DNA from 2 places in the Paenibacillus sp. FSL E2-8871 genome. Region 2 is predicted to be linked to the other one. Evidence: riboswitches for the same ligand, from Rfam matches in the RefSeq annotation. Region 2 holds a riboswitch; the other holds the start of a gene.
What was found. A riboswitch is a leader RNA that binds a small molecule or an ion and turns the genes downstream of it on or off. The one in region 2 is predicted to bind cyclic di-AMP.
Positions count from the first base shown of each region.

Region 1: linked by a shared signal. The riboswitch ahead of NYE25_RS21225 (3D domain-containing protein) and the one ahead of NYE25_RS23685 (hypothetical protein) in region 2 are both predicted to bind cyclic di-AMP.

Region 1 covers NZ_JBBOBV010000001.1:4,672,603-4,678,574, forward strand. Annotated here, with positions in the region: gene NYE25_RS21215 (HD domain-containing protein) at 82-1,365, shown strand; gene NYE25_RS21220 (TatD family hydrolase) at 1,477-2,247, shown strand; cyclic di-AMP (ydaO/yuaA leader) riboswitch at 2,445-2,674, shown strand; gene NYE25_RS21225 (3D domain-containing protein) at 2,956-4,119, shown strand; gene rnmV (ribonuclease M5) at 4,296-4,847, shown strand; gene rsmA (16S rRNA (adenine(1518)-N(6)/adenine(1519)-N(6))-dimethyltransferase RsmA) at 4,844-5,728, shown strand; gene yabG (sporulation peptidase YabG) at 5,800-5,972, shown strand, end outside.
Region 2 covers NZ_JBBOBV010000001.1:5,232,741-5,238,712, reverse strand. Annotated here, with positions in the region: gene kdpB (potassium-transporting ATPase subunit KdpB) at 1-301, opposite strand, end outside; gene kdpA (potassium-transporting ATPase subunit KdpA) at 318-1,994, opposite strand; gene kdpF (K(+)-transporting ATPase subunit F) at 2,007-2,084, opposite strand; gene NYE25_RS23685 (hypothetical protein) at 2,211-2,627, opposite strand; cyclic di-AMP (ydaO/yuaA leader) riboswitch at 2,818-3,007, opposite strand; cyclic di-AMP (ydaO/yuaA leader) riboswitch at 3,428-3,593, shown strand; gene NYE25_RS23680 (hypothetical protein) at 3,727-4,218, shown strand; gene NYE25_RS23675 (hypothetical protein) at 4,235-4,744, shown strand; gene NYE25_RS23670 (hypothetical protein) at 4,784-5,236, shown strand; gene NYE25_RS23665 (hypothetical protein) at 5,388-5,579, opposite strand; gene NYE25_RS23660 (ABC transporter permease) at 5,614-5,972, opposite strand, start outside.

The DNA of each region.
Region 1 (5,972 bases), 560 kb from region 2:
TTCGACAAAGTACGACATAATTACTTATTATATACTTATATTGGTTAAAATCATATTAAATTTAATAAAGGAGTTGATCTCATGAAGCAGCCGCTCACAGAAGAAAAGGTTTTCAAAGATCCGGTTCACAATTATATCCACGTGCAGGATACTATTATTTGGCGACTAATAAATACAAAGGAATTTCAGCGTTTACGCCGAATTCGCCAGCTGGGTACCTCGTATCTCACTTTTCATGGCGCAGAGCATAGTCGGTTTTCTCATTCCCTAGGGGTTTACGAAATTACACGTAGAATTATTTCGCAATTTGAACGAAGCGGGTATAAGGATTGGATTCCTGAAGAAAGTCTGCTCACCTTGTGTGCGGCCTTGCTGCATGATCTGGGACACGGTCCATTTTCCCATTCTATAGAAGAAGCTTTTGAAATGAATCATGAGGATTGGACTTGTCGAATTATTCTGGAGGACACAGAGATTACTGAGATCTTGCGTGATGTGGAGGAGGATTTTCCTCGTAAAGTAGCCTCTGTAATCGCTAAAACTTATGAGCATGAAATTGTTGTAAATCTGGTTTCCAGTCCGCTAGATGCCGATCGCATGGATTATTTGCTGCGTGATGCGTACTATACAGGTGTAAACTATGGGACGATCGACATTGATCGGATTTTAAGAATGCTGCGTCCTTATAATGGTCGAATTGTTGTAAAAGAATCGGGAATGCATGCCATTGAAGATTATTTAATGTCGCGTTATCAAATGTACTGGCAAGTCTATTTTCATCCGGTGACACGTAGCTCAGAGATTATTTTGCGACAAATTTTCCGTAGAGCCAAGGAGCTTTTCCAAGAGGGGTACAATTTTAGTTTCATGATTAATCCGCTGGAGGATTTGTTCCGTGGTGAGGTGACAGTGAAGCAATATTTAATGCTAGATGAAGCACTGGTACAGACGGCTTTTATGCAGTGGACGCTTGAGAAAGATGAGCTCCTAAGTGACTTGTGTACCCGTTTTATTCATCGTAAACTGTATAAATATGTAGAGGTGGAGAATCTCGATACAGATATGATTACTGAAATTCGCAGCAGTTTTGCGGCAGCCGGACTTCACCCAGAATATGATTTGGAGATTGATTTTCCGACAGATCTGCCCTATGATGTGTTCCGTCCGGGAGAAGCTTTTGACAATAAACAAATTCTGCTGCTTGATCGGCATGATCATCTGCGGGAAATTTCAGAGGTGTCGGATATTGTGCGTTCTATTAGCGGCATTCACCGTGGAAGATATCATCTTTATTTTCCTCAGGATAAGTTGAGAAATGCGCTTACGCGATTGCCTGCTTCTATTGCAGAGATTTTTGCAAAATAATACAAGAAAATATGGGATTTATGACAAGAAGAGTAGAAATATAAGATATAACGGATAGCGTGAAACTTATATTGTCTTATATCTAAAAAAGAACAAGGAGTGAGGGTTAAAATGTTTCTGTTTGACACACATACGCATCTGGATGCACCTCAATTCGACGAGGATCGCGAAGAAGTTATCGCTCGTGCTGTAGAAGCAGGAGTTAGCAAGATGATTAATATCGGATTTAATCGGGAGACGATTCCCTCAACGATGAAGCTGGCGGAATCTTATGATTATATTTATGCGGCAGTGGGTTGGCATCCTCAGGATGCGATTGATATGAAAGAAGGAGATCTCGATTGGATCGCTTCTCTATGCAGTCATAAAAAAGTAGTGGCTATTGGTGAAATCGGACTGGATTATTACTGGGATACTTCTCCCAAGGATGTGCAACAAGAAGTTTTTCGCAAGCAAATTGGACTAGCCCGTGAACTAAATATGCCGATTTGTATTCATGATCGTGATGCCCATGAGGATATTGTACGGATTTTACGGGAGGAAAAAGCAAATGAGGTTGGAGGCGTGATGCACTCGTTCTCAGGAAGCTGGGAAACAGCTAAAATGTGCTTGAATCTTGGTTTTCATTTATCCTTTGGAGGACCCATTACGTTCAAAAATGCAAGAGTGCCAAAAGAAGTGCTTGCGCAGACCCCACTAGACCGATTATTGATCGAAACCGATGCTCCATATTTGACTCCACACCCCTTCCGCGGGAAGCGAAATGAGAGCGCTCATGTGAAGCTTGTAGCAGAGGCAGCAGCTGAAATTAAAGGGTTAACATGGGAAGAATTGGCTAAAATAACGTATGCGAACGCACTGGAACGATTTGGGATTGAGTGAAAACGGGAGCAAAACAGGCGAAAAATAGAGAATGGCCGATATATTAAACTTTTTTAATATAAAAACGGCTGAATATTACAATATTTTAACCATATTTTTGCGTAAACGTGGTTGAATCGTCCTTTACAACATGCATCAAAACAGGATATCATCTTTTCAGTGATGTGAGCTGTGTTATAGTGACAGCCATTGATTCATGGATCGTCTCGCTGAGTCTCCGTATGGAGAACGGGGGAACCAATATTGACCTGCCGCATGCCTGTATTTTAAATACGGTTTAGACGTGCCGTAGGACAGTATTTGATTTCTTCACGTGGTCTTTGGGGTGAATTTAAGGGCAACCGCCATGAGCGGGTGACCTGAAATAGGGCGTCTCTCTTTCGTCCGAACCCGACAGCTAACCCCGTAAGCGCAAGTAAGAGAGGCAACCTCGTGCACAAGCATTCTCTATTCTGATATTGGAGAAGCCACGAAAGAGTCCTCAGTTGAACTCTTTTTAGGCTTTTTTATTTTTGAATAAATAGAATGTTGCCCACATACTGTTATATAACAGGGGTGGGAGTAGCTGTGCCGAGCAGGCGATCCATGAGCAGGAGACGCTAAGTTATTACGTGCGTGTCCTGTGACAATCTCAAATAGTTTCGTCAAAGGAATTCAGTCCTCATGATATACAATTGACGACGGGGCTATGTAAGGAGGATGGAGAGAATGGGCGTATTCCAACCAGAAGTATCCCATGATTCGCAGTCATCCAGCAGGTCTTTCGCATTACGGTGGGAGCAAGTAAATACTCGCGTACTTTTACTTGCAGGCGTGATTTCAGTCGCTATCGCGCTACTTATTCTGCTGTACGTACACGGTCAAAGTAACAAACAATTATTTTTAGTAATAGACGGGCAAACACAGACGCTTGAAACGCGAGAAGCGCTTCTTGGTGATGTGTTGGAGAAAGAGCAAATTTCGCTGCAGCCGCATGATGAACTATCTTTAGGACTGAGTGATGAAATAAAAGACGGTGACCGTGTCGTTATCAATCGTGCGCAGAAAATTAGTCTTACTGCGGATGGAGCAACAAAAACGTTATATACGACCGAAGACACAATTGGTAAAGCAATTGAGAAAATGGGCATTACCCTAGAAGGTCATGATAAGATTTTCCCTTCGTTAGACACCACCATTTCTGCAAACATGGAGGTTAAGATTGTTCGCATCAACAAACAGACTGTACAGCGATCAACTAACTTACCCTTCAGAGTCATCAAGACAGCAGACCCCTCCCTTACTGTGGGAACAGTTAGAGTGGCACAGGCAGGCAAACCAGGCGTCATGATTCAGCATATTGAAAAGATCTACCAAGACGGAGAACTGGCCTCTATGCGCATGATTGGTAAGGAAGTACAAACGGTAACGAAAGATAAGATTATTGCCGTTGGTACCAAAGCACTTCCTAAGCCGGCTGTAGCTAAGACTACAACAACTTCCAAATCAAACACCACTTCAAAAACGGCTAAGGTTAGCGCCAAGACTAATAACGTCACTAGCAAGGCTGGCGTAGACTTTGAGTACAAGAAGATGATTAAGAACGTCTCCATGACAGCTTATTCATCAGAAGAGCCAGGTATTGGTACCAAAACTGCCTCCGGAACACGCGTAACGGAAGGTCGTACAATTGCGGTAGACCCGAATGTAATCCCTATTGGCTGGTGGGTATATATCGAGGGGCTTGGATTCCGCCGAGCAGAAGATACTGGCGGTGCCATTAAAGGCAATAAAGTAGATGTCTATTACGATTCACTGAGCCATGTCCGTAATTTCGGTCGTAAATCGCGCACCGTTTATGTGATTGGACCTGTGAAGCCGGAGTTAAACTAGGCTGAAGCTTTTGCAAATTATTCTTTGATAAGCTATAGTGATGATAACCGTTAAGGAACGCCAGATGATCATTTCGTTGATCGCAGAGCAACCGCTCATCACTTATACATTCTTTAACCAAAAGAAGAGGAGCGAAACCTCTTCTTTTTTGCTTTTTTTGGAAGGAGTCAAGAGATATGATTAAGGAATTAATTGTCGTTGAAGGTAAGAGTGATACCGTCGCTGTTAAACGCGCTGTAGAAGCAGATACGATCGAAACAGGGGGCTCGGCTGTAGACCGGACCGTAATTGCGAAGATCGCGCTTGCTATGGAGCGTAGAGGAGTGATTATCCTTACTGACCCGGATCACGCGGGTGAACGAATTCGTAAGATTGTGTCCGCAAAGGTTCCGGGCTGTAAGCATGCCTTCATTCCGGAGAAGGACGCAACCCGCAAGGGAGATATTGGTGTGGAGAACGCTTCTCCAGAGGCGATTCGTCATGCGCTGCGGAATGTACATACCTCTTTTGAAGGTGCACCTGCTTTAATTGGACTTGATGATCTAATGGCCGCTGGAATGCTTGTACATCCTCGGGCAGCTGAAAGACGTATGGCACTTGGTAATTTGCTTGGAATCGGATATTGTAATGGCAAGCAGCTGTACAAGCGGCTGGCGATGTTTGGAATTACGCGGGAGGAATTTGCCGGAGCTCTCGCCCAAATTGATCAGGGGGGCATTACTTCATGAGTGGTAGAGAGCAAATTTCGACTCCAAAACGGACGAAAGAAATTATTCAACGTTATGGATTCAAGTTCAAGAAGAGCTTAGGACAGAATTTTTTGATTGATCAAAATATATTGGACAAGATTGTTGACGCTGCTGGGCTAGATAGTGAATCAGGGGCATTGGAAATCGGTCCTGGGATTGGTGCCCTGACGGAGCGTTTGGCGCTAACCGCCGGTGCGGTGACTGCTGTGGAGATCGACCGTAGGCTGATTCCTATTTTAAGGGACGTACTTTCCCCTTATCCGCATGTAAAGGTTCGTAATGATGATGTTCTGAATGTAAATCTGCAGGAGCTGTTCAAAGAAGATTTTGCATCCGTGAACAAGGTAAGCGTAGTTGCCAATCTGCCGTATTATGTAACTACTCCGATTCTGATGAAGCTGCTCGAAGAGAAGCTTCCGCTTGATAACATCGTTGTAATGATTCAGAAAGAGGTTGCGGAGCGTATGGCTGCTTCTCCGGGAGGAAAGGAATATGGGAGCCTTAGCATTGCCGTGCAGTACTACAGCGAGCCTGAGCTCGTCTGCATTGTGCCGCGTACGGTGTTCATTCCTCAACCTAATGTGGAGTCCGCTGTAATCCGTCTAAAGGTAAGAGAGCGTCCACCGGTAGAAGTTGAGAGTGAGAAGCACTTCTTTGAGGTAGTCCAAGCTTCTTTCACACAGCGTCGCAAGACGATTGCTAACAATCTCAAAGCTCGTTACTTCCCTGAAGAGGGACGTGAGCGTCTGGAGGCTTTACTCGCAGAAGCTGGTATTGAACCAACACGTCGTGGAGAAACGTTAAGTCTAGAAGAATACGCCCGATTGAGCGGTGTTCTGTTAGCTGCTGGAATTGAATAAGCTAAAAACATAGCTAGTTATGAACCAACTGAGGCCTTTGCCCATACGATGGGGTAGAGGTGGTGGTTGTAATGAATTTAGGAGACTTGGTCGTTCGTAAATCTTATGGCGGAGATTTGACTTTTCGTGTAGATCATATTGTGCAGGACAGAGCCGTCATTAAAGGCACAGATTTCCGTCTGTTGGCGGATTCTCCTCTGAATGACTTGGTTCAAGTGCCTCCTACCCGAATTACGGAACGAGG
Region 2 (5,972 bases):
TTTTTTTAAGCGAATCAGCTTGGGCTTTACCGCGGCCTTCCGCCAGTGCTTCAGCGAAGTTCGCAAACAGCACTGTAAATAGCAGAATGAACAACACTGTGATATTGAATCCTATCGATTGCTCAGCATTAAAATATCCAGGAGCCAACACCATGAGGAGTACAATGATCGTACCGACCTCTACCACGAACATGACTGGATTTTTGATTAGCGTTACTGGGTTAAGCTTTATAAAGCTATCCTTTACAGCGCTTAGGAGTATGGGTCCCGTCAGCAACTTTTTTCTTTTTACAGTACTCATCTTATTCTCCCTCTTCCTACCGTAAGGTTAGATATTCTGCAATGGGGCCGAGTACAATGACCGGCAGGAACGTCAACGCACCGATAATCACTACTGTACCAATCAGAATTCCCGTAAACAGTCCATTGTCTGTGCGGAACGTGCCAATCGTCTCAGGAACCGGCTTCTTCTGAAGCAGAGAACCTGCTACCGCCAACATTGCGATAATAGAAACATAACGACCTAGCAGCATGACAATCCCGGTTGTAACATTCCAGAAGGTTGTGTTGTCCGCAAGTCCTTCAAATCCTGAGCCATTGTTCGCGGCAGAAGAGACATATTCATATAACACTTGGCTGAGTCCATGGAATCCAGTGTTCGTAATCGCCCCTTGCCCCAAATCGGTCAGGAACGCAGCTGCAGTTGGTACAAGGATAATGAACGGATGCACAAGGATCGCAATGGCAATCAGCTTCATCTCCTTGGCCTCTATCTTCCGTCCGAGGAACTCCGGTGTCCTGCCGACCATCAGACCGCACAGGAAGACACCCAGAATCGCATACATCAGCATATTGATCAGTCCGACACCTTTACCACCGAAGACATTGTTGAGCATCATCAGTGCAAGAGGCGTAATGCCTCCCAGCGGCGTCAGCGTATCATGCATATTGTTAACACTACCTGTCGTAGCTGCGGTTGTTACTGAAGTAAACAAGGAAGACTGCGGTATGCCGAAGCGCACCTCTTTACCTTCCATGCTACCTTGTGAAGATTCGATTCCTAGTGCATTGATCGCCGGATTACCTTTTGATTCAGCATAGAAGTTTAGGCTTAATAGCAGAACAAACAAGGTCATCATTGCGGTAAAAATTACCCAGCCCTGACGTTTGTTCTTGGCAAACAATCCGTACATATAAGGGAGCGAAGCTGGCAGCATCCACATAGAGAGAATCTCCAGAACGTTCGTAAGTGGATTAGGGTTCTCAAAAGGATGGGATGAATTGGCCCCGAAGAAGCCGCCACCATTCGTGCCCAGATGTTTGATCGATTCCAAAGAAGCTACTGGACCGATAGCAATTTGTTGTGTTTGGCCCTCTAGTGTAGTGACTTCAAGTGATGGCTTGAGCGTTTGTGGCACATGCAGTCCTACCAACACCAATGAAACTAACAAAGCTAGCGGAATGAACACACGAATATGTGCTTTGACGAAATCCTCGAAGAAGTTCCCGACTGATTTCCGTCCCGTGATTCCTCTGACAAAGGCAACCGCAACAGAAAATCCGCTCGCTGCAGATGTGAACATCATCATCGTGATGACAGCCATTTGTGAAAAATACGAAAGCCCCGTCTCCCCGCTATAATGCTGCAGGTTCGTATTGGTCATAAAGCTGATCACTGTATTGAATGAAAGCGTCTGTTCCAAATCCGTAATTCCATTCGGGTTTAACGGCAATCCCCGCTGCAATCTAAGAACAATGTAACTGAAAGTAACCAATACGATATTTGTTAACACAAAGCTGAGCGCATACTTCTTCCAAGACATTCCGTCCCGTTTTTTCAGGCCAATCAGCTTATAAATTCCTTTTTCCATGCCTCCAAACCATCGATCCGTACGGTTCGGTTCATTAGAAAATACATAATATAAATACGTGCCCATCGGCTTAACCAGCAAGATAAGAATTACGATTACAGCAACTATTTGCAAAATGCCCATGAATGCCCCTCCTTAAAATTTCTCCGGATGAATCAATGCGTAAACCAGATATACAAACAACAGTAGGGTAACAGCGATTACTAGAATCACAACTTATCCCTCCCTGTATCCTCAACTACACCTGCGCACCAGCGCATAAATCCATAAAACAACCCGTAAATTACAGCTAACGAAGCCACCATATACAGATCCATCATATCTCCCGCACTCCTTCTTTTATCCTTGATGAGGTGATTTATCGATTAGAAAATCAGCATCACCACTGTGAGAATAGATTACATAACTTGCACCAAGCCTTTTATAGACCAATCTAGGATTTATTGAGCTTGTGATTACAAAAATCGGCTGTGTCGTCCAGGTGCGGCACATCTGAATGTAGCGGCAGCATAACGTAAAGCTGCTCTCGAACAGATATACCCGTCCTACCGGGAACGGCGGGCGAAACCAAGTATTCTGATGGCGGGTATCAACTAGAACGACTTGTTCAATCCCCATCTCTTCGAGTAGGGCCTTCTCAGGCAAGTTGTTGGTCAATCCGGCCATCTTAATGCCTCTGAATTTTAGAAGCTTAATAAAATGTTCGCCTGCCTTCGTTGGCGCACATACCAGTACATATTCATTCTGATCTGTCATCTCTTATTCTCCTCAAATGCTTTGCTTGTAAGATCAGAGCTTGATCACCCTGATCTTGAAAGAAAAGCTACCGCTAATGATGAATATAACGACCTCTTCGTGAGGTTTTCCATAAATGCTTTGCTTAAAAAAGCACAGCAAAAAGCCACAAAGGATTCTCCTCTGTGGCTCGCTAGCGGTCACATTGCACTCATCCTCTCTCCATACGCTTACGAGGTTAGCTGTCGGATTCGGGCGGTGAGAGTCGCCCTACCTGTATAGATGCGAGCTCACTCGCATCTTCTACAGGATTCACCCCATAACCGGCTTCCGACTCTCACATCGTCTGCCGATTGTTGGTTCCCCCGCTTTCCTTATCGGAAATTAAGCGGATCAAATATTCGATTGTTGTTGAAACAGGAGTAATCATACCCTTATGCAGGAAGAATTGTAAAACCTGATTGATGCCAAAATAATGCAAATTAAAAACTATTTTCGCGTTGGATAGCGCTTACTTGATATCCAATCTCTCTATATCTCTTGTTTACTCGAGTTTTAATCCATTAGCGAAAAGCGGGCATACCATGTGATTTTATTCACCACAAATGTAGATATCTCAAAAAATCGCCTTTATAGGTAAGAAAACAAGAAGTCGAGATTAAGCGAGGAAGAAGCCCGATAACTCGCAATAAATACCTATTTGGTTCCCTTTTCCGTCGTAGTAGGCAGGATTTGGTTTAAATCGCGCTCAAAAGAACACTTTCTGTTTTTACAGAAACACCTTGAAAAGAGTATGATTCGGGTTGAATCTATTTCACAAAATACATTCAACGCTGAGTTCCTGTATTTGCAGGGAACGGGGGAACCATCAGGCCACATGGCCTACTTGGGGTGAATCCGAAGGAGACTGTTCAAGTCTCACATAGGTAGGGCGACTCTCACCGTCCGAATCCGACAGCTAACCTCGTAAGCGTAAAGAGAGAGACCCTTGATCCGCCACGCTTTGGCACAGGTGTGTGTATACCTGTATTCCAAAACCGCAGCAGAGGTCCTCCTCTTGCTGCGGTTTTTGCGTTACCTGATTCTATAAGGTGATAGCATGCTGGACGGGGTGAAAGGAATGAAACACTATTATTGGGGAACTCAGCAAGGGCTACTTGAGCCGATAAGTCTAAATTATGTTTGCTTTGGAGCGTTGTGGTTCGAAGAGGATCATCACAGAACTATTGTCGGCTATGCTTTTGGTCAGAAGCAGATTGAATCACTTCGCCATTTCAGCAGCCCATCTACCTGTGAATACTGTATGGACCGAACAATTATATACGAAATATATAAAAGTATCCGAGAAAAGCAACAGCTGCAGGATTGGTCAGCACACCAACGTTTTCCGTGGCTCACCGCTTTTAAGGAACCGTGGAAAGATGTTGCAGCCGGTTGGTACGTAATGAGATCCCGCAACACCTTTCCCTTACATTTATCCGTTATACGCAAACAGAAATTCCGACTATGGCTAGAGCATGCCGCAGTCTGTGAGAATGAAGCTGAAATGCTCGCCTGTATAGAGAAGGTTAATGACATTCACCATGTAGATCTTAAGCTTTTGGAAACCTAAGGAGGAGAAAACTGTCATGGACCAGCGAAGACTATCTCGCATAGAAGTATTCGTCTTTGATTCACCTGAGCCTATTCATTATGGAATGGAGGCTGATCAAGGCAGCCGTTATGGCATCCTGAAACTTACCTGTAAAGGAGGTAGCAGCTGGGGGGCATGTCTTATCTCTGCCAATACCAAAACTTTCGACCTTATTAAATGGAGTTCTTTTCTCAGAATGATATACCATTGCCGGCTAGAGGAAGCGATAGATAAAGTACGTACCCATGGTTCAGAGTGGGATCAGACTCAGTTTGAGCTAGTGCAAGGTGCTTTACTGGATTTAAGAGCCAAGCTGCAGGGTAAATCCTTGGCAGGGCACATTGAGCAAGGTCGTCTCTATAGAGCTGTCGCTGGTGGGAGAGATTCCAAAGGAGGGCGGCTATATTATAAACCATCCAGTGTTGCGCTTCAAAAACATAGTTATCCAGAACCTGATACCGCCGAGCTTATCAACAAATCCATTTCTTACTTTTCTATATTATAGGTTTATCCCATAAACAATTCTGAAAGGATCGTGTTTATCATGCCTGACCCCTTACCTGCCGAATCCCCCCGTAGAACTATATTTGCAGAGTGTGTTCAAAAGTGTACGAATGATATCTATATGCTCAGTTACATGTTGTTACAACAATCAGCAGAAGCTGAGAAGGTTACTATCCGTACTTTTAAAGAGCTTCATAAAATATTCCGTCAAAAAAGCTTCGACAGCCAGCTATTCTCTATCGAAGCTTACCGCTCTTGTATCCGACAATGCGCCGATTATTACGCACGCCGGTCTCTTCTGTCTGCCAAGACATTGCCTTGGGAGGAACAGCTTATAAAAACGATGTGGTATGGCCTAAAGCTATCTTTACCTCAAATAAGCATCATTCTGCAAAAGAGTGTTCCTGTACTAAAAGCACAGCTTAGGCGTGTGCGGGAGCAACTGACTGCTCAAGAGGATTTGCTGCCTAGTGGTAATCTATCCGTTGTCTAATCCCTCAAAAGGAAAGACATTTGAGTGTACGGAGCATATATTGGACTCAGGAGTCCTGGAGTCCGCAACTATCTTCCAAATAACTTTTACGATACGTACACAAAAAATAAAAAAGCCACGGCATCTGCCGCGGCTTCCTTATTTCCTACTATTACGCTTTACTCTTACGCGCCTTACCGTACATCCACAATCCCGCAATCATCCCCACCATGGCAATCCCAGTCAATACACCCTGAGTGAAATCCATTAAAGCGGACCCATTGGTCGAGAGCATTCTACTAACCGTAGCCAGAGATACCGAACTCATTAAAAGCATCATATTGTATTGTTCACTTTTAGTCATGATTACCACTCCTTAAAAGTTTATATGAAGCCACTTAGATCTTGTAAGCCTTCATCGCTTTTCTGATCTCTTTAATACTTGGACGTTTGCCGTACATCAATACGCCTGTGCGATAGATCTTGGCAGCCAACCAGCCAAAGATGAACGTGGTAACAAGCAGGATGGCTAATGATACAATAACTTGCCAGATCGCTACTTCACCAACACCAATTCGGAGCAGCATGGTCAATGGAGAGGTGAAAGGCACATAACTCGCTACCTTAACCAGCAGAGTATCCGCATTAGAGATACTGAACAGTGGAACATAGAAGGCTACGAAGCCTAACATCATAATCGGCATAACCGCTTGGCCAAGATCCTCTGTACGGCTGACAATCGAACCTACAGCTGCAT